Regions from separate parts of the Ruegeria sp. YTSA135 genome, predicted to be linked through region 1. Evidence: riboswitches for the same ligand, from Rfam matches in the RefSeq annotation. Region 1 holds a riboswitch; each other region holds the start of a gene.
What was found. A riboswitch is a leader RNA that binds a small molecule or an ion and turns the genes downstream of it on or off. The one in region 1 is predicted to bind cobalamin.
Positions count from the first base shown of each region.

Region 2: it holds a riboswitch for cobalamin, as region 1 does, so the genes downstream of both, AC2FIT_RS05005 (TonB-dependent receptor plug domain-containing protein) here and nrdH (glutaredoxin-like protein NrdH) in region 1, are expected to answer to the same signal.
Region 3: it holds a riboswitch for cobalamin, as region 1 does, so the genes downstream of both, AC2FIT_RS03215 (hypothetical protein) here and nrdH (glutaredoxin-like protein NrdH) in region 1, are expected to answer to the same signal.
Region 4: it holds a riboswitch for cobalamin, as region 1 does, so the genes downstream of both, AC2FIT_RS17010 (aromatic ring-hydroxylating oxygenase subunit alpha) here and nrdH (glutaredoxin-like protein NrdH) in region 1, are expected to answer to the same signal.

Region 1 covers NZ_JBXWNC010000015.1:8,199-13,098, reverse strand. The annotation lists gene AC2FIT_RS17360 (DUF3604 domain-containing protein) at 1-641, shown strand, start outside; gene AC2FIT_RS17355 (peptidyl-prolyl cis-trans isomerase) at 803-1,624, shown strand; gene AC2FIT_RS17350 (HupE/UreJ family protein) at 1,621-2,622, shown strand; cobalamin riboswitch at 2,739-2,931, shown strand; gene nrdH (glutaredoxin-like protein NrdH) at 3,015-3,236, shown strand; gene nrdI (class Ib ribonucleoside-diphosphate reductase assembly flavoprotein NrdI) at 3,261-3,665, shown strand; gene nrdE (class 1b ribonucleoside-diphosphate reductase subunit alpha) at 3,647-4,900, shown strand, end outside.
Region 2 covers NZ_JBXWNC010000003.1:42,565-47,464, forward strand. The annotation lists gene AC2FIT_RS04995 (FecCD family ABC transporter permease) at 1-335, opposite strand, end outside; gene AC2FIT_RS05000 (ABC transporter substrate-binding protein) at 332-1,162, opposite strand; gene AC2FIT_RS05005 (TonB-dependent receptor plug domain-containing protein) at 1,165-3,033, opposite strand; cobalamin riboswitch at 3,187-3,390, opposite strand; gene AC2FIT_RS05010 (Crp/Fnr family transcriptional regulator) at 4,034-4,759, shown strand.
Region 3 covers NZ_JBXWNC010000002.1:46,932-51,831, reverse strand. The annotation lists gene AC2FIT_RS03225 (DNA polymerase III subunit gamma/tau) at 1-1,592, opposite strand, end outside; gene AC2FIT_RS03220 (protein-tyrosine phosphatase family protein) at 1,685-2,221, shown strand; gene AC2FIT_RS03215 (hypothetical protein) at 2,223-2,549, opposite strand; gene AC2FIT_RS03210 (hypothetical protein) at 2,521-2,754, opposite strand; cobalamin riboswitch at 2,712-2,931, opposite strand; gene AC2FIT_RS03205 (alpha/beta hydrolase family protein) at 3,221-3,793, shown strand; RNA gene ffs (signal recognition particle sRNA small type) at 3,825-3,923, opposite strand; gene AC2FIT_RS03195 (5'-nucleotidase C-terminal domain-containing protein) at 3,963-4,900, opposite strand, start outside.
Region 4 covers NZ_JBXWNC010000014.1:66,611-71,510, forward strand. The annotation lists gene AC2FIT_RS17005 (FAD-binding oxidoreductase) at 1-833, opposite strand, end outside; gene AC2FIT_RS17010 (aromatic ring-hydroxylating oxygenase subunit alpha) at 839-2,092, opposite strand; cobalamin riboswitch at 2,175-2,378, opposite strand; gene AC2FIT_RS17015 (LysR family transcriptional regulator) at 2,517-3,404, opposite strand; gene AC2FIT_RS17020 (glutathione S-transferase family protein) at 3,530-4,153, shown strand; gene AC2FIT_RS17025 (pyridoxamine 5'-phosphate oxidase family protein) at 4,221-4,900, shown strand, end outside.

The DNA of each region.
Region 1 (4,900 bases):
CCGCCGTCTGGGCCACCGACAACACGCGCGCCGCAATCTTCGATGCGTTCAAACGGCGCGAGACCTATGCGACGACCGGTCCCCGCATTGGCCTGCGGTTCTTTGGCGGCTGGGAGTTTGATGACAGCGATCTTGAAACCCGCTTCATTGCCAAAGTCGGCTATACCAAGGGCGTGCCCATGGGCAGTGATCTGCGCCCGCGCGAAGGCGATGGCGCCCCGACTTTTCTGATCGGTGCGTTGCGTGACCCGATCGGGGCCAATCTGGATCGGGTTCAGGTCGTCAAAGGCTGGCTGGATACTGACGGTACGCTGCAAGAAAAGGTGTTTAATGTGGCGTGGTCAGATGATCGCGCCATAGATGCCGATGGCAACCTGCCCGAGGTCGGCAATACCGTGGATTTGGATACCGCAAGCTGGACGAACACGATCGGCACATCCGAATTGATCACTGTCTGGACCGACCCCGATTTCAACCCGGATGAGCGCGCCTTTTACTATGCGCGGGTTCTTGAAATTCCGACACCTCGCTGGGTTCTGTATGACAAGCTGCGCTTTGGCGTTGACCTGCCGGCAGAGGCGCAGCTGATCCATCAGGAACGGGCCTATTCCTCGCCGATCTGGTACACGCCCGGCAAATGAAACAGCCAAGACTCACACCGGCGTCGAGGCGTTCAATGAAACGTCTCGACACTGGGTCACAGCATTGGTTTTCATGAAGAACCCGCCAGTCAGCCATTTGACTTGCGCCACAGCCCCACCCTACGATTGACGCAAGCAACGACTTGGCTTCAGGATTGTTCATGCGCATTTTGAAAGAGCCCCTGCTTCACTTCATTCTGATTGGAGCAGCCATATTTGGCTGGTTTTCTCTGGTCGGCCAAACGGGCGGAACACCTGAGCGGTCCGAGACGATAGTGATCGACAATGGCGAAGTTGACCTTTTGGCGGCCCGTTTTGAAACCACTTGGAAACGCGCGCCACGCAGTGATGAATTACAGGCCCTGATTGACGCAAGGATACGTGAAGAGGTTCTTGTGCGCGAGGCGCGCAAGCTGGGGCTGGATCGCGGAGATCAGATTGTTCGGGCGCGGCTGGCGCAAAAGATGAACTTTCTGTTCGATGGGATTGCGTCATCCGTGCTCCCCGAGGACGATACGCTTAACACATATCTCGCGGAAAATGTCGCGCGGTTTACGGTGCCTGCGCAGATTGCATTCGATCAGATTTTTCTTGGCGCTCAACCAGTATCGGATGAAATCGACCGGGCATTTTCCGAACTGCAAGCAGGTAAGGATTGGTCTGAGATTGGCCTGGGATCTTTGATGCCAAGCTCATTACCTCTTTCAGCTTCCAGTGCCATTGATGGCACGTTCGGTCAGGGTTTTTCAAACACGCTGTTTATGTTGGAGCCGCGCGAGTGGGTTGGTCCGATCCAATCCGGTTATGGGCAGCACCTTGTCAGGATTACCGAAACACGGCCTGAAGTCCTGCCGCCTTTGAATGAGGTTCGGGAAGAAGTTTTGGCTGCATGGCGCCGGGACACAGCGCAGGAACTGGCTGAGTCGCAGTATGAAAGCCTTGCCGCACAATACCGCATTCAAGCACCGGAACCGCAGGAATGAAGGGGCTGCTTGGTTTGATGCTGGCGATATGGCTTGTCTGCCTGCCCAAAACCAGCCATGCGCATGCCCTTGACCCCGGATATCTGGACCTGAAACAGCTTACTCCCAGTACATGGCAGGTGTTTTGGCGCATACCAGATGTAAATGGGCAACCGATGCAGGTCGACGCCATTCTGCCCGCGTCCTGCACTCCGGCGCAGGGGCCGCAGCCCTTTTTCGACACAGCCGCCTGGGTTTCTTCGTGGATCGCCGCGTGCAATACCCAGATCGCCGGTCAGGCTGTGACTATTCAGGGCCTGGAACGGCAGCGCAACGACGTTTTGTTGCGGTATCAACCCTTGGACGCCTCGGCTGCAACATTGCGATTTACGCCTGAGACGACTGTTCTGAACCTGCCAGAAGATGCATCCACCTCATCCGTTTTCGTTAATTACTTCTGGCTCGGTTTCGAGCATATCCTGGAAGGTTTGGACCACCTCCTGTTCGTTTTTGCCCTGTTTGTTCTGGTGCGTGATCCATGGCGCTTGATCGGGGCTGTGACGGCTTTTACCGTGGCGCATTCGATAACGCTGGCGCTGGCCACGCTTGGCGTGTTGCACGTTCCGTCCGCCCCGGTCGAGGCCGTGATAGCCCTTTCGATCGTGTTTATGGCATTGGAAATCCTCAAACACAAAGATGGCCAAGTCAGGTTGTCAGAGCAGTTTCCCTGGATTGTCTGTTTTTGTTTCGGCCTTTTGCACGGGCTTGGCTTTGCCGGCGCCCTGACCGAGATTGGCCTGCCTTCCGGGGATATTCCGACCGCACTTTTGGCTTTTAATGTTGGGGTCGAAGCGGGTCAGCTTGTTTTTGTTGCGAGCCTTTCGCTCGGGATATTCTTGTGGCGCCATGTGATACGACCTGTTCCATCAGGGTCAGAGACGATTGCAAGGTCGATCACTGGCTATGCCATCGGGTGTGTGTCGCTTTTCTGGCTTGTCCAGCGCGTGAATGGTTTCTAAAGATGGCGCGCTGGACTGTCGGAGATACAAGGGTGCGGCGTGTTTGATACTCCAACCCCAACGAAGAAATTAACACGAAGCGCATACTACATATTGACAACGCCTTACTTCCATACCCAATATGAAGTTGCTTCGGTGATTTCGATTCCGGTCGAAAACTAAGAGGGAAACCGGTGAAATTCCGGCGCTGCCCCCGCAACTGTAAGCGGAAAGTTCGGCTGAACACGCCACTGAAACAGTGTTTTTGGGAAGGCCAGCCTGAACGTCGATCCGCGAGCCAGGAGACCTGCCGCAAGCAAGAACGATAACCACGAACGGAGGGTTCGGGGGCGTGCGCAGGGAATATCTGCGCGATGGCGTCCTCGGCTTTTGATGAAAAGGACAGAGGACAGATGAGCATTACCGTGTATTCCAAACCCGCATGCGTGCAATGTACCGCCACCACCCGCGCGCTGGATGCAAAAGGTATTACCTATGACGTGGTTGACCTGACGCAAGATGACAGCGCCATGACCCACGTGATCGAGCTGGGCTATCGTCAAGCTCCTGTTGTTGTCGCCGGAAGCGATCACTGGTCGGGGTTTCGGCCTGACATGATCGCCCAACTGGCCTAAAGGGTGTCGGCGCCGAGCCCGACGCTGGTCTACTTTTCATCGAAGTCAGGGAATACCCATCGCTTTGTCACGCGGCTGGGCCTGCCTTCTTTGCGCATTCCGATGCGAATGGACCAGATGCCACGCCCCACGCATCCGTTTGTTCTGATCTGCCCGACCTATGCCGATGGCGAAGGGCGCGGCGCTGTGCCGAAACAGGTCATTCAGTTCCTGAACGATCCGGACAGGCGCGCCGGGATCGCTGGAATTATCGGCGCCGGTAACCGAAATTTCGGTGCGACCTATGCCCTCGCCGGTCGCATCATCGCCCAGAAATGCAACGTGCCACTGCTGTATTCTTTTGAGCTGGCCGGCACCGAAACCGACATCGCCCGCGTGCGCGCAGGCCTTGAGAAACTAGGGAGACACCTATGCTCGACAGCAGCCTAAACGAGCAGGACTATCACGCGCTGAACGCGATGCTGAACCTCTATGACGGCGAGGGTAAAATCCGGTTCGATGCGGACCGCATGGCCGCGCGGCAGTATTTTCTGCAGCATGTAAATCAGAATACCGTTTTCTTTCACTCACTGGACGAAAAGCTGGGGTATCTTGTCTCTGAAGGCTATTATGAAGAAGCCGTTCTGGATCAGTATTCCAAGAATTTCATGCGCAAGATCTGGGATGCGGCCTATGCCAAGAAGTTCCGTTTTCCGACCTTTCTGGGCGCGTTCAAATATTACACGTCGTACACGCTGAAGACCCGTGACGGGCAGCGCTTTCTGGAGCGTTACGAAGACCGTGTTGTGATGACCGCACTGGCACTGGCCCGTGGGGATGAGGCGCTGGCCATGTCCTTCATGGAAGAGATTTTGGATGGCCGGTTCCAACCCGCGACCCCAACCTTTCTGAATGCAGGCAAAGCCTCGCGCGGGGAGTTGATCTCATGCTTTTTGCTGCGACTTGAGGACAATATGGAAAGCATTGGGCGCGGCATCAACTCGGCCCTGCAACTGTCAAAACGCGGTGGCGGCGTGGCGCTATTGTTGACCAATGTCCGCGAACATGGTGCGCCGATCAAAGGGATCGAAAACCAATCCTCGGGCGTGATCCCGGTGATGAAATTGCTGGAGGACAGCTTTTCTTACGCCAACCAGCTGGGTGCGCGGCAAGGCGCGGGTGCGGTTTATCTGAACGCACACCACCCCGATATCATGCGGTTCCTCGACACCAAGCGCGAAAACGCGGATGAGAAAATCCGTATCAAAACGCTGTCTCTGGGCGTAGTGATCCCCGATATCACCTTTGAACTTGCGAAGAAAAACGCTGATATGTACCTGTTCTCACCGCATGATGTGGAAAAGGTCTATGGCGTTCCGTTCTCGGAAATCTCGGTCTCCGAGAAGTATCACGAGATGGTCGATGACAAGCGTATCCGCAAATCCAAGGTCAACGCGCGTGAATTCTTCCAGACCATTGCAGAGATCCAGTTCGAATCCGGCTATCCCTATGTGATGTTCGAAGACACGGTGAACCGGATGAACCCCATCGCAGGCCGGATTAATATGTCGAACCTGTGTTCCGAGATTTTGCAGGTCAATGAAGCGTCTGAGTTCAACGATGACCTCAGCTATTCCCATCTGGGTACGGATATTTCCTGCAACCTCGGTTCGCTGAACATCGCC
Region 2 (4,900 bases), on a different contig from region 1:
GCCAGTACACTGCTTGCGGCCAGACCGGTATAAATCGCCAGCACAGCCCCCAAGGCCGCAGACCCGGAAACGCCCAGTAACCCGGGTTCGGCCAGCGGGTTGCGCAGATAACCCTGCATCGCGGCCCCTGCAAGGCCCAGCCCTGCGCCAATAAAAATCGCCAAAATGGCGCGCGGCAGACGTATTTCGCGCATCACCAGCGTCAGCGGCCCGTAATCTGCGGAGAACAAGGCAGCCAGACTGTCCCCGGCGGGGATACCCGCCGGACCGATGGTCAGTGATAACAGAAACAGCCCAACCCCGCAGAACAGCAGAACGATCACAAGCCGCCTCATTCAATGCCCCATTGCCAGTCTTCGCGTGCACGCCTGAGGTTTTCAATCGCGCGAACGACGTAAGGAGTACCGCAAACCCAGTCGCGATCCGACACCAGTACCTGACCCGAGCGCGCCCGTAGATGTTTGACCACGGGATGCTGCAAGTATTCTTCGGCCCGGCTGTGTCCCGGATAGGGTTGCGCGGTGATCACGATGTCCGGGTCGGACAGCGCCAATTGTTCCAAAGGCAAAACGCCCCCGGCGGTCATGCCCATCTCTGTCGCGATATTTTGCAGCCCTGCCGCGGTCAGAATTTGGCCAGACAGGGTTTGATCGCCAGATGTCCAACCGTGCGTTGAGTATATCGCGGCACGTGGTCCATGCGCCCCATTTGCGGTTAGTGCTGCAAGCCCTGCATCATAGTCCTGCAAAAGCTTGTCCGCAGCGTACTGACGCCCCAGGACCTCTCCCATTTTCAGGATGTTGGTGCGGATATCCTCCAGCGAGCGGGCGGACTCGAAAACGACGACAGGAACACTCAGCCTTTTGAGCATGTCCACCGTCGCCTGTGCAGAAAAGCGATTTGCGATCACGAGATCCGGCCGTTGCAGGTAGATTTCTTCGGCGAGACCGTGATTGACCCCGTGGCGCATGGCTTCTTTAGTCATGGCCGACACGCGGCTGTCGCGCGCGAAATAAGACACCGAGATCAGTTGGCCAGGGGCAGCCAGCATCATGGCCAACTGATCGGTGCACACATTTATCGAGACCACGCGCTGAGGTTGCGCCCAGGCCATTTTGGTCAGGCTGACCAGAACACAAACAGCAATCAACCGCAGCCACATGATCAAAACGCCGCGCTCAGGCCGATATATCCGGTGCGCCCGCGTTTGGCGAAACCCCAAACGTCGGAATATTCTCGGTCGAACAGGTTGACGATACGACCAGTCAGTTTGACTTTGTCGGTCAGTGAGTATTGCGCCGCGACATCAACGGTTACGTAGTCGGGCAGTTTTTTCGTTTCAAAGCTACCGAAGAATTGCGTGTCGTAATTGTCCGCCACATAACGAATATCGCCGGTTACAGACCCGCGCCCTTGCAGGAACTCTTGCGTTGCGGTCAGCAATAATTCGTGCCGGGGGCGGCGAACTTCCACCGATCCATCCGGGTTTTCCGCGTCGATATAGGTATAGCTAAGACGCAGATCGAGCGTGTCTGTCGCCTCAAGCGTGCCCGAAACCTCTACCCCGCGGCGGGTACTGTCCCCGGCTTGGTTGATGAAGGTCGAACTGCCCAAAACCGGATCGAAGACCGCCGTGATTTCATCAGTTAGATCGTCGTGAAACAGGGTCACATCAACCAATCCGCGACCGGCCCAGAACGGCACTTCGGCACCCAGATCGAAAGACTTGTTTTTCTCGGGTTTCAGGTTCGGGTTGCCGACAAATCCAAAAGAGTCGGCAAACAATTCGAAATAGGATGGATTGACGATGCCTGTCCCGGCCGATCCGTGCAAACGCACGCCTTGGGGCAGAGTGTAAGACGCCGCCAGTGTCCAGGTGAAATCATTCTGGAACGTTTTGTTATCGTCGTACCGGATGCCAGCCTGAACATTCAGCCCATTCTCCAGCGATCCCCGGTACTCCAGCGCGTATGATGTTGTTTCGCGTTCAAACTCGGGATCAGAGGAACTGCTGTCTTCTTCCCATTCCACGATCCCGTTCAGCAAGTGGTTGCTGTCAACCGTCGCGCGCCCGTCCAGGCCGAGGCTTAAAAGATAACGGGCCGAGTCCCGGTCCGTTTCGGTCGGTGTACCACCATTGGTGGATTGTTCGTTATCCGTCCGATCATAGCTGAAACGGTGAACCATTTGACCTCCTCGCGCCTCGTATTCAGCGTAGACCTGACCAAGCCGCTCCTTCCGCTCAGACCGTTGGGTAGGATCGTCTACGACGTAACCCTCGGGGGTAGTGGCCAGGAAGTCTGTGCTGTCGAAGTCATAGTTTTCATCTGAATCGCGAAACACAAACCCAAGTTTCAAACCTTCGGCAACAAAATAATCTCCGGTAAGGTCAATCGTGGTGCGGTCAACACTGTCTTTTTCCCCGTTGCTGCCGGAATAGTCATATCCGTCATCGTCCAGCCGCGCGATACCGACAGCGACGCCGCCTTTATCGTTACGATAGGAATACCGGGCGGACGCGTTGTACCCGTCACCAAATTCAACCGTGCCACCATATTCGTGACCTAGCCCGCCTCTCTTGGTGATGATGTTGACCACACCAGCCGAAGCGTTCGAACCATAGAAGACGGATTGCGGGCCGCGCAAAACCTCGATGCGTTCAATGTTGGCCGTCTGAATGCCGGACAGGATGTATTCTCCGTCACCGCCGGCTGCCGGAACGCCGTTGATCAGGATCAGCGTATGGTTGGCTTCGGCGCCCCGGATTCGAACTTGCGTCAAGGCATCACCTGATCCGCTGACGGACACACCCGGAACAGCCCGCAGGGCGTCTTGCACTGTCGTGATACCACGCTGCTCAATCTCCTGAGAGGTAATCACACTGGCTGCACGGCCGTATTTCTGTTCTTCAATGGGCGTGAAGCCCCCGGAAATCACGATTGTTCCGATATCAATCGTTTCTTGCGCGTGGGCAGCCGTGGCAACTGCAAAAACTGTCGCGGCTGACGCTTTCAGTAAGGCGGTTTTCTTCATTGTTTGTCCCTCGGACCCCTTTCCGGAGAAAGGGCATAAGACACCTTGTTCGGTGTCTTGATTGGTTGTTGTCGTTGGAGGAAAACAACCTCCGCAGACGGCGAAATGTCACCGCTACGGATAGACCGTTGCCAAAGACGCGCCCCGCGTCCGGACAGGGTGATCGCTCTGGCAGGTCTCCTGACTCTCGGATCGACGCCAAACCGGGCCTTCCCATCCCTTTTGGGACAGTGGCATATGCCGGCAAAGCTCACCGCTTACAGTTGCGGGGGCAGTCGAGGAATTGGCGCAATGGCCGCACCCCGTTCCCTATTATCCGGATGGAATCCCACCCGGACCAGAACGCGCGGAAATTGACTGTATCTACTGCGAATTGTCAATCGTGAAGTTGCGATAAGCCTTGAAAATCAGGTTGCGCTGTCTCAAAAGTCTGCCGTGCGCGCCGATTAGGTGGGGTCGGCTGTCCGCAGTTTATGAGCTATGAGTCATCTGCGTCGTCGCATCAGTTTATGCCCAAATCGTACAGGGTCTGGTCAATCCCGTCGCATTCGTGACAGATGATCAGGAGGTCGGGGATCGAGCCGATCATAGACTTAGCCCACATTTTCGCACCGCGACCTGCTCATGATCGCGCGCAAAGGGCAGCGCGACGAGTTTTCTATCTGGCGTATGCCCGCTTTGACCTAGTGGTTTGGCAATGCCTGCGGCCTCTTTTGGGTCAGCCGGCATACAGAGCTTTGTCGAGGCGGCGTTGGTCGCTTTCAACGTTGAGACAAGCGGTGACAAAATGGTACGCTTGGCAGAAATGCAACAAACCAGATACTTGCCAAGGCTGTCATAAACACTGTGCTAACTTTTTGGTTGTGGCTTCTCGGGCTGATCCATAGGCCTTTTTCGGAAGTGGGTATTGTTCTGGAACAAATTTCTTGCGGCGTCATGCGCGGGTGGGATCGGCGAGATTTAGTGGCCACTAGCCCGGATGTTGTGGCATAGGCGGTTCATGAACGACCTACCGACGCGCAAGACCTTACCGCAGCTTGACGAAAGCCTGCTGACGCATCTGCCGCCCTTTTCAAAACTGGAGCGCCGACAGATGCGCACGATCCTTGATCAGGCAAGCTCACGCCGATACGAACCTGGTACCGTAATCTTTGAAGAAGATGCGCCGGCCGACCGGTTTTATTTGTTGCTTGATGGATGTGTTCGCGTCGTCAGGGTTACGCCGACAGGTGAACAGGTCACTGCACTACACATTCCAGCGGGACAATTGATGGGTTTTGCCAAGGCGATTGGGCGGCAGACCTATCCAGCGACGGCGATCACGGCAACCGAAAGCATCGCGTTGAGTTGGCCCATGCGGCTTTGGGAAACGTTCGCAGTAGAATATGACGGCTTTTCGACCGAAACCTACAAGACCGTTGGAATCCGTCTGGGTGAAATAAACAATCGGGTCGTCGAAATCTCAACCTTACAGGTTGAACAACGCGTCGCCAATGCGCTGCTGCGCCTTATCCATCAGACCGGCCGTAAAGTCCCGGACGGGATCGAGATCGACTTTCCGATCACGCGGCAGGATCTTTCGCAAATGACTGCAACCACCCTGCATACTGTCAGTCGCCTGCTTAGTGCGTGGGAAAAGAAGGGGATGGTTGAAAGCCGCCGAAAAAGGATCAAGGTTCTTGATCCGCGAGCTTTGGCCGCAATCAGTGAGGCCAGAATAGAATAGAGTTTCGTTGCTTCCCATAACTCGGGCGGAAACGCGTCATCATTCACGTCGTATTCGCAATGCGCTTCCGCGTTCGTGTGAAAGGGACTTATCAAACAGCACACACAGCGTCCAATGCCGCATGAGCACGGTAACTGTTTG
Region 3 (4,900 bases), on a different contig from region 1:
TCCTCTGCCGCGTTTTCCTTTTCGTAGATCGTTTCCCCACCGCCTTCGTTTACGACCGTGATCGCCCAGCGATTGCCTGTCCACCGTTGCAGGGCTGTCCCCAAACGCTGCGCCAATTGCGGAGAGGCACGTTCGGTCGGCTGGAATTCGATGCGTCCGGGCTGATAGGCGACCAGCCGCAGCGCGCGCTTTACCTCGTCCAGCAGTACACCATCGCGGTTGGCGCGGATCAGATCGACCACGTGATCAAAGGTCGGGTAACGTGCCAGTGCGGTTTGTGCGTCCTGCGCCAAAGCGGCGCTTGGTGCGCCGGCCCCTCCGCGCATGGGGCTTGTGTAGGACGATGCCACCGGCGTCCGAGCATGCGCGGCAGGTTGCGACGGCGCAGCCACTCCACCGCCGGGTCCGTTATTGGGCGGCGGAGGTGGCGCATCCTGCAAGCGCTTGATCAGTTCTTCGGGGCTGGGCAGGTCAGCCACATGGGTTAGACGGATCACGGCCATCTCAGCCGCCATCATGGCGTTTGGCGCAGCCGAGACCTCTTCGAGCGCCTTCAGCAGCATCTGCCACATCCGGGTCAGGACGCGCATTGGCAGTGCCTCGGCCATTTGTTGACCGCGCGCGCGTTCATCCGGTGAGACTGTCGGGTCTTCCGCCGCGTCCGGCGTGATCTTGACCACGGACACCCAGTGGGTGATTTCCGCAAGATCGCGCAGCACAGCCAGTGGGTCTGCGCCTTCGGCATATTGCGCCCCCAATTCGGTCAGCGCCCCTGCCGCATCACCACGCAGGATCATGTCCATCAGGTCCAGCACGCGTCCGCGATCGGCCAGGCCCAGCATAGCGCGCACCTGGTCAGCACTGGTTTCACCTGCCCCGTGTGAAATCGCCTGATCCAGCAACGAGGTCGCATCCCGAGCAGATCCTTCTGCAGCGCGCGTAATAAGGGCCAGGGCGTCATCCGCAATCTGAGCTTTTTCCGCCGCCGCGATCTTGCTGAGAAGGCCGATCATGTCTTCGGGCTCAATCCGGCGCAGATCAAATCGCTGGCAACGGGACAGAACCGTCACCGGCACCTTGCGAATTTCGGTCGTGGCGAAGATGAACTTCACATGTTCGGGCGGTTCCTCAAGCGTCTTGAGTAGCGCGTTGAATGCGCTGGTCGAAAGCATGTGAACTTCGTCGATGATATAGATCTTGTAGCGTGCGCTGGCGGCGCGATAGCGGACGCTGTCGATGATTTCGCGAATATCGTTCACGCCAGTTCGGCTGGCGGCGTCCATTTCCATCACGTCGACATGGCGGCCTTCCATGATGGCAACGCAATGCTCGCACTGACCACATGGTTCGGTTGTCGGCTTGCCTTGACCATCCGGACCGATGCAGTTCATGCCTTTCGCAATGATCCGCGCCGTGGTGGTTTTTCCGGTGCCGCGAATACCGGTCATGATAAAGGCTTGCGCGATCCGATCAGCCTCGAACGCGTTTTTCAGCGTGCGCACCATCGCGTCCTGACCCACAAGGTCAGCAAAAGTTTCCGGGCGGTATTTGCGGGCAAGAACCTGATAGGCGGGGCTGGGCGTGTCGTTCATATCTGCTCTGTCGGATTCGGTTCAGAACCGCAGCGTAGAGACCCCCGCGCCCCACGTCCACAGCCACCTAGGATGAAAATTCGTTTGCAAGAATGTTTGTTCACCTTAGAAGCACGCATGAAAGAGGGGACACGGTGGACAGGTTTGGCATTCACCCAGTTCACGTTGGAAACGGCATTGTTGCCTTGTCGCCGCTGCCCGGCTGCGGCGATGAATACGCACGGGATTTCGTTGCTATCCGCGATTGGCGGCCTGGTCTTGTGATCTCGGTAACTACGACGGATGAAATGCTGCAAGAAGGCGCGATCAGGTTGGGGGACGATCTGCGTGCAAATGGTGTCAGGTGGGTGCACTTGCCAATTGAGGATTTTGGCACTCCGACGCCGCCGGTTGATACTGCTTGGGCAGATATAGGCGCAACAGTGTCGCGTATCCTATCCTGTGGGGGGCGGGTGCTGGTGCATTGCCGCGGAGGCTGCGGCCGCTCTGGTATGATCGTTCTGCGCCTCATGGTCGAACACGGAGAGAGCCCGGACACCGCGTTAAAACGGTTGCGTGCTGTGCGCAAATGCGCCGTCGAAACCGATAGCCAGATGCAATGGGCGGCCCGGCCCGTGATAGGCCACTAGGTCAGAGCGCCATTTGCCGGTCCATCGTAACGACAGGGTCTGTCGCAAGGGTCGTGACTTCCAGCATCGCGCAGGGCGGAGTGGTCAGCATTCCGGCCGGACGCGTGGCCGTGTCCGGGCCAAACATCATGTCCGCAAATGTCTCCAGCACTTCGAGAGGCGCATCTTCGGTGGCCCCGCAGTAAATACGGATAAGGTTTTTTTGCGCTCTGAACCGTGCGACGCAGCCTTGCGGGCAATGGGAAAGCTCACTGTTGCCGGCAAATTCAAAATCAGGGGTCGTCGCCGGGACCGCGGTCTCAACCGCCCGCACGACCGAGCGCGCCATCTGCGCCAGTGCCGGACAGGTTTTGCCGGTTTTCTGACACACGGTGGCAGAGAATTGGTGTGTCTTTGTCTTCCAGATCATACCGCGCCCTCCGCGCATGGACCGGGGCATGGATCAGGTGTGTCATCGTACTGACGACCAGTCCGGGCACCCCGCCCGAGTTTCGATTTTGTTTCGATGGCAGGTCTCCTGACTTGCGGGTCATCGCGTTGCCGACCTTCCCAACCTTGCGGCCAGTGGCGTTTCGGCATTGCTCACCGCTTACAGTTGCGGGGGCAGTCTCGGCCTTGGTCCATTCCGATTTCACGGGCAGGACCGCACCGTGTTCCCTTTTCATCCCGCCCCGAGTGCCGGGGCAAGAACCATCTGCCCATCGCTAGCGGGTCAGTGTGGCTTGAGTCAAGCGACCTCTTGGTTTGGTGGGGGTACGTGGGGTCATGTTGAAACCCGATTGACTTGGCCCGGCAATCCATGCGGATACATCAGGTGAACTGATTGGTTCAGATAGAGGGTAGGATGCTGGATACCGAACAAGCCGTGCTGACCGAAGATATTCTGATTCCGTCAGGTACGACCCAATTGTCGGCTCGGCTATATTTCCCGATAGACACGCCCCGAACGGCCCGCTAAAGGCGGCGCGGGCCACGATGGCGGATTGGGCTTTGACAGATATGCCCGCAGCACGCGCCGAAATGCGAAAGCGGTTTCCCAATGCGCAGCAATGGAGCATTGGCCATTCCATCGGTGGAATGTTGGGGCCGATTCAATCCGATCTGGATCAGATTGATCGTATGATTTGTGTTTGTTCCGGGTTGGTCACAGTGTCGGATCACCCGTGGCCATACCGCGGCCTTGCCTTGCTGTTCTGGTACGGTCATGCCCCATTGGCCGTAAAAACACTGGGCTATTTGCCGGGCAAGGCGCTGGGTTTCGGGGCAGATTTGCCCGCGTCAGTGTACTGGCAGTGGCGCGGATGGAGTACCGCACCGCGCAACTATCTGCCTGAAATCGGGGTGACCTTGCCCGACGCTCGCGAAGCGCCGCCAGACACACCCGTGGACCTTTTTACATTCGACGATGACGATGTAGTGCCGCCAAAGGCGGTTTGGCGGCTGGCCGGTCTTTTCGGACCCAACGCGCGCCGGCATGTATTGTCGCCGGCTGAGCTTGGATTGCCCAAGGTAGGACATATCGGAGCCTTTGCCCGTCGTAACGCCGCAGTCTGGCCGCGATTGATTGCCTAGGCTAGGCGCATGCAGAAATTTGGTGAGGGTGAAGTGAGAGGTTGGACATCGACCCAAGCGGGGCTCGTTGTGGCTGCTTCCTTCCGGACCTGACCAGGTTGGCGAGGCGCTCGCCCGCGCCAACCTCTCACGCAGGGATATAGGCAAACTTCTTGCGAAACACAACCCGTCAGAGCGTCAATCGGATAAGCAAAAAGCCTTCATCATCTATTCCGATGACTTGAGGGTTAAAACTATCCAGTTCCGCGATATGAGCTTGCGCTTTTGGGCTTGTCCGAAGCAGGCTTGTCGCACCCTGCACGGGCACAAAGGTAAAGGGGTAGGGGGCTCCCTCAAGTGGGTCGCGCGGCAAAGATTCGGACAGATAATCCTGCAGAGCGCGTTGAACAAGCAATGGCGGCAGGGTTATGCGCTCTGCTGCTTCCATAAACCGGAAATGGCCGCCGCCATTGGCGCGATGATTGTTCGACGCAACCACAAACCGCTGTTCAGCGGTCAATGGTTGCCCCTTAAAACAAGTGTTTCGAATACGTCGGTGAGAGGGGGAAATCAGATGGCCTGCCAAGTCAAAACGTGCGGGCTGAGACAGGTCGATCTGATAGGTCAGACCCTGCAGAATGTCAAAATTGTACCCGGCCCGGTTTGTGTTGATCATATCGGCGTGCTGGCCGGGTTGAATGCGATTAAAAACACTCGCGGACATTTCCAACCAATCCGTGACCTGTCTTCCGTCAACCAATACGGCCCGCAATTCATTGGGAAAGATACATAGATCGTTCACGTGGCGCACACAGATCTGACCAGCCGGGATATCAGTGAAATATCGCGGACCGGCGCGTCCTCCGACCTTGGACGGCGCGGCTGCAGACAGAACCGGCAAACCTGCAAACGGTGTCGTCTGCAAATAGGGCCTGACCGCTGCCGCTTGTGCAGCTGCCGTCAGAACTAGACCTCTGTCCGGGGCGCAAAAGCTGAAATAGCTGTGCAGGTGATGATCGGTCTTACCGATATGTTGTGCTGTGCGCCGCCGGGTTTCCAAGTGACCGGGGGCGAAGAGTTGCCTCAATACCGGATCATTTGCGACGGGCGCGGGCGACGCGCCAGGTT
Region 4 (4,900 bases), on a different contig from region 1:
AGAATTTCGGCACTGGTGTCGTCGTCGGGAACAACATCATCCAGTTCCGGTTGCTGTGCTTTAGTCTCAACAGGTGCGCCGAAACTTTCTTGGTGGTAGTTTTCCATGTCATAGCCCAGACCGGCAAGCGCATCGCGCACAGCTTGCATAAAGGGCTCCGGGCCGCAGCAGTAAACCTCGCGGTCCAGATAATCCGGTGCCATCAGGCCCAGCATCAGCTGGTTAAACTGGCCTTGATATCCGGTCCAGGGGCGGTACGGGTCGGGTTCCTCGACTACAAATTTCAAGTTCAGCCCATGCGTCCGGCTGGCCATTTGCTCTAACCGCTGGCGAAAGATGATTTCAGACGGCCGTTTGGCACAATTGATGAACACAACGTCCAGCGTGCGCCCTTCATCCCACATACAGGTTGTCATCGACATCAAGGGTGTGATGCCTGAACCGGCCGAGATGAACAGGTATTTGCCAGAGGAACTCTTGGCATTCGTGAACAAACCTGCCGGGCCAATGGCTTTGATCCGCATGCCTGGTTGCAGGTTGTCAAGCATCCAGCGCGTGCCGATGCTATTGGACTGCGCCTTGGCCGTAATCGTGATCGATCTGGGCCGTGAAGGCGACGATGAGATTGTATAGGTGCGATGCACAACGCCGCCCGGTTGACCCGGTGCCGGAATTTCCAGCGTCAGGAATTGTCCGGGCTCGTAGCTGAACAGGGCGCCAGAAGGGGCCCGAAATGTAAAGCTGGCAGTATTTGGCATTTCGGGCACGACCGAGACGCATTCCAAACTTTCACTGTCCTGCCAGACGGCTGTTGCCGAGGTCACAACGTCCATAACCGTCACTCCGCAGCTAAAGCGTCAGGGATCAATCGGCGCGTCAGAGTTGCGCAATACCAATCGACAAACTGTAAAACGCCGGATTCCTGTATCGCAGAATAGGGTCCGGGTACATAGGCCGGGCTGTTGATGCCCTGCTGGTTATCCTCAACCACCTGGCGGTCTTCATCATTGGTCGCTTCCCAAACTTCGGTCAGGCGTTTCAGGTCATAGTCCACGCCTTCGACGGCATCCTTATGGACAAGCCATTTCGTCGTGACTTCGGTTTCCGTGGGGCTGATTGGTGTCACGCGGAAAACGATGGAATGGTCCGCCAGAAAATGGTTCCACGTGGTCGGATAATGGAATTTCAACAACGATCCCGCATCAGCAAAGGGTGATTGGCCCAACCAGCGGCGCACGGCGGATTTGCCATCCATCGTGTAACTCTGGGCCCCTTCCTTCAGGGGCATTCGGGCCAGACGGTACTGCCCATCCTCGTGCAGGTAAAATTGTGACGGCAGCCCTGCGGCTTCGCAGCGGTCGAAATGGGTTCGCAAATGTGCTGGCAGAGCGCCCCCTTCGATGCCGGTTACGGTCGGATCATCGGGGAAAGTGCGGCACAGCGCGGGATGGTTCCCTCCGCAGTGGTAACACTCACGATTGTTCTCCCAAACCAGCTTCCAGTTCCCGTTCTCGATTATAGAGCTTTCGAAAGCGACCTTGGCATTGCCCAGGTCATGTGGCTCTAGATAGGCCCCTGCGATATTGGCGAACGTATCAAAGTCCGGCGCGTCCTCTGCCAGACAAATATAGACCAGACCGGCCAGCTCGCGGCAGTGCACTGCCTTTAACCCGTGCTGCTTGGGGTCGAAATCAGCACCCATGTCCCGCGCCCACAGCAAAGAGCCGTCAAGTTCATAAGTCCACTGGTGGTAGGGGCAGACCAGCTTGGGCGCATGGCCCTTGGACGCTTTGCAGATCACCGATCCGCGATGACGGCAGGTGTTATGAAACGCCCGGATTTGATTGTCTGCACCGCGCACGATGATCACGCGATAGGCACCGATGTTATAGGTGACATAGTCGCCTGCTTTGGCCAATTCACATGCCGGAATGGCAAATAGCCAATCGCGGTAGTGGATTGTTTCAAGGTCGGTCTGAAAAATCTCCGGGTCGGTGTAGAATGCCTGTTCCAGGGCATAAGCCGGATTTCGACGCGCCAACAGGCTTTGAATTCTGTTCACTTCTGGCTCTCCTGCCGCGCCCCGCGGCATTGCTTGGGCAGATGACAAGAGGGACCAGTCCGGAGGCGCGTGAGGATCGCGTCCGAAACCCGTGCCCCCACCGCCACCCGCAGTTTGACATATCAGCGAGGCTGGTTTCCGGACTTGGAAGGGGCTTGCGCCCGGTCTCAGCACCTTCCCGGGATCCTCCCCCCAGTGGTTGATTGCTGAGCCTGACCTTCGTTACCGTTGCGGGGGCAGTGCCGGATTTGCACCGGCTTCCCAATTCTCCGCCACCTGAGAATCAAATGTCGGCACCTCGTGGCCGTAAGTTATTTCAAGCCCAATCCAGCGCTGAAATACTTGCGACATTTTCCGCTCTGAAACAGACACGCCGGTGTACTGCTTGGTGAAAATGTCTGCCTGCGGTTCGAATTGTGTACCGATGCGAAGGTCTGCAATCGAAACGCCGTTTTCAAACCCCGCGAAACTGCGCCGCAAGGTGGTCGATCAACGCACGAATACGTGCGGTCAGGTGGCGGTTTTGCGGGTAGGCCGCGTAAAGGCCCAACGATAAAGCCTCTTGCTCTTCGAACAGAAGTTGCAGTTTTCCTGTGTCCAAAAAGGACTGCCCCGTATAAAGCGGAATCCGCCCGATCCCCAGCCCATCCGCAGCCATATGTGCAACCGCACGCGGTGAGTTTGCGCGGAAATTGCCCGTAACCGGAACCGTGTATTCTCGACCTTTTGCTTTGAACGCCCAGTGGTCAGAAAAGCTGCCGGTGGTCTGAAGCAGGCAATTATGGGTTGCCAGTGCTGCCGGTTCTTTTGGTGTCCCGTGCTGCGCCAGGTATTCGGGTGACACGCAGCACACAATCCGCATGTCCGTGAGCTTGCGTGCGACAAGGTTCGAATCCTTCAAAACGCCGAACCGAATGGCCAGATCGAAGCCTTCCTCAACCATCGAAACATGATGATCTGACAGGTGCAGCTCGATCGAGACCTTTGGATGCTCGGTCTGGAAGGGTTTTAACAGATGGATCAATTCGGCCGAGCCAAAGCCTGTCGGCGCAGTAATCCGTATGCGCCCCGCCAATTCTGTCTGGCGTTGCTGGACAAGGCGTTCTAATTCATCGAACTGCTCCAGCAGGGGCAGACAGCGTTCGTAATAGGATCGCCCGGTGTCGGTCAAGGTGACACTGCGGGTGGTTCGGTTGAAAAGCTGCGCATTCAAACGATCCTCCAACTGGCCAACATATTTGCTGGTCAATTTAGTGCTTATACCGATCTGTTTTGCGGCTTCTGTAAATGACGAATGTGCTGCCACTGCCGCAAAAGCTCGCATGCCCTGAATCGTATCCATTGTCTACGCCACGTTCATAGTAATTCACCAAATTGATATATTATCGCCCAAGTGAAAGCAAACTATGTCTGGGGCACAGATGCTGATCAACAGCCCAAACCCTCAATCAGAGAAAGAGTTTCCAGATGTCCGAAACGATCCAAATTCACAGCTTCCCTCTATCCGGTCACTCGCACCGGGTCCGTCTGTTCGCCAACCTTGCCGGGATTAAACACGACGTTATCGACGTGGATCTTGCGGGTGGTGAGCACAAGCGCGAGCCGTTCTTGACGCTCAACCCGGCGGGTCAGGTGCCCGTATTGCAAGACGGCGACGTGGTTGTAAGCGACAGCAACGCCATTTTGGTCTATCTGGCCCGGAAGTATGCGCCTTCCTACCTGCCTTCTGATCCTGTCGGTGAAGCCGAGGTGCAGAAATTCCTGACCCTCGCAGCGGGTGAGATTGCGTTCGGCCCTGCCGCCGCGCGTCTGATCAACGTGTTCAACGCACCTTTGAACATGGAGTTTACCCATGCCACTGCGGCTAATGTTCTGAAAAAGCTGGATGACCACTTGGAGGGCCGCGACTGGCTGGTCGGCGATGCGCCAACCATCGCGGATATTGCAATCTACAGCTACACAGCACACGCGCCCGAGGGTGGCATCTCGCTTGAGCCTTATGCGAATGTGCGTCGCCTTCTGGCCAATGTCGAGGCGCTGGATGGATTTGTCCCCATGCCAAGCACCGCAGTTGGCTTGAACGCAGCCTAATCCTGCTATGCAATTGGCCAGTCGCACCCGCGACTGGCCTTCGATCCCACAACACACGAGGTCTGCCATGAACGATCAAGCCACTGAAATGAAATCTCCCTTTCATGCTGGCGAGCGTGAGATGCAATCTCGTGTTGGTAGGCGGGATAGGATCGAGGAATTCGGTCGCAAGTTCATTCGTCCGTTCATGCCCGACCAGCATCGAGAATTCTTTGGCAAGCTTCCCTTTCTGGTCTTGGGCAGCGTCGACGCCGATGGCTGGCCGTGGGCGTCAATGATCTCGGGCCGTCCGGGGTTCATACAGACGCCACATGACCGAAGTCTGGACATTGATGCGCGACCCTTGGCGGACGACCCGCTCAACCCCGCATTACAGGACGGAGCCCCGATCGGTGTTCTTGGGATTGAGCTGTCCACTCGTCGTCGCAACCGAGCCACCGCAACCGTGGGTACGGTTGGGGATCATGGGTTTTCGCTGGATGTGGTGCAGTCCTTCGGCAATTGTCCCAAATATATCCAGACGCATGACGTTTCGTTCCTCCGCGATCCAAGGGCCGTCATAGACCGTCCTGCAAACGACCGCTTCGTTGAATTGGATGCACGGGCGCGGGACGCGATCGCAGAGAGCAATGCGTTCTACGTCGCAAGTCACGCAAACACGCCGGATCAGGCAGGCGTTGATGTCTCGCACCGGGGCGGACGGGTTGGGTTTGTCAAAGTTGAGGGCAACAGCCTGCTGGTGCCAGA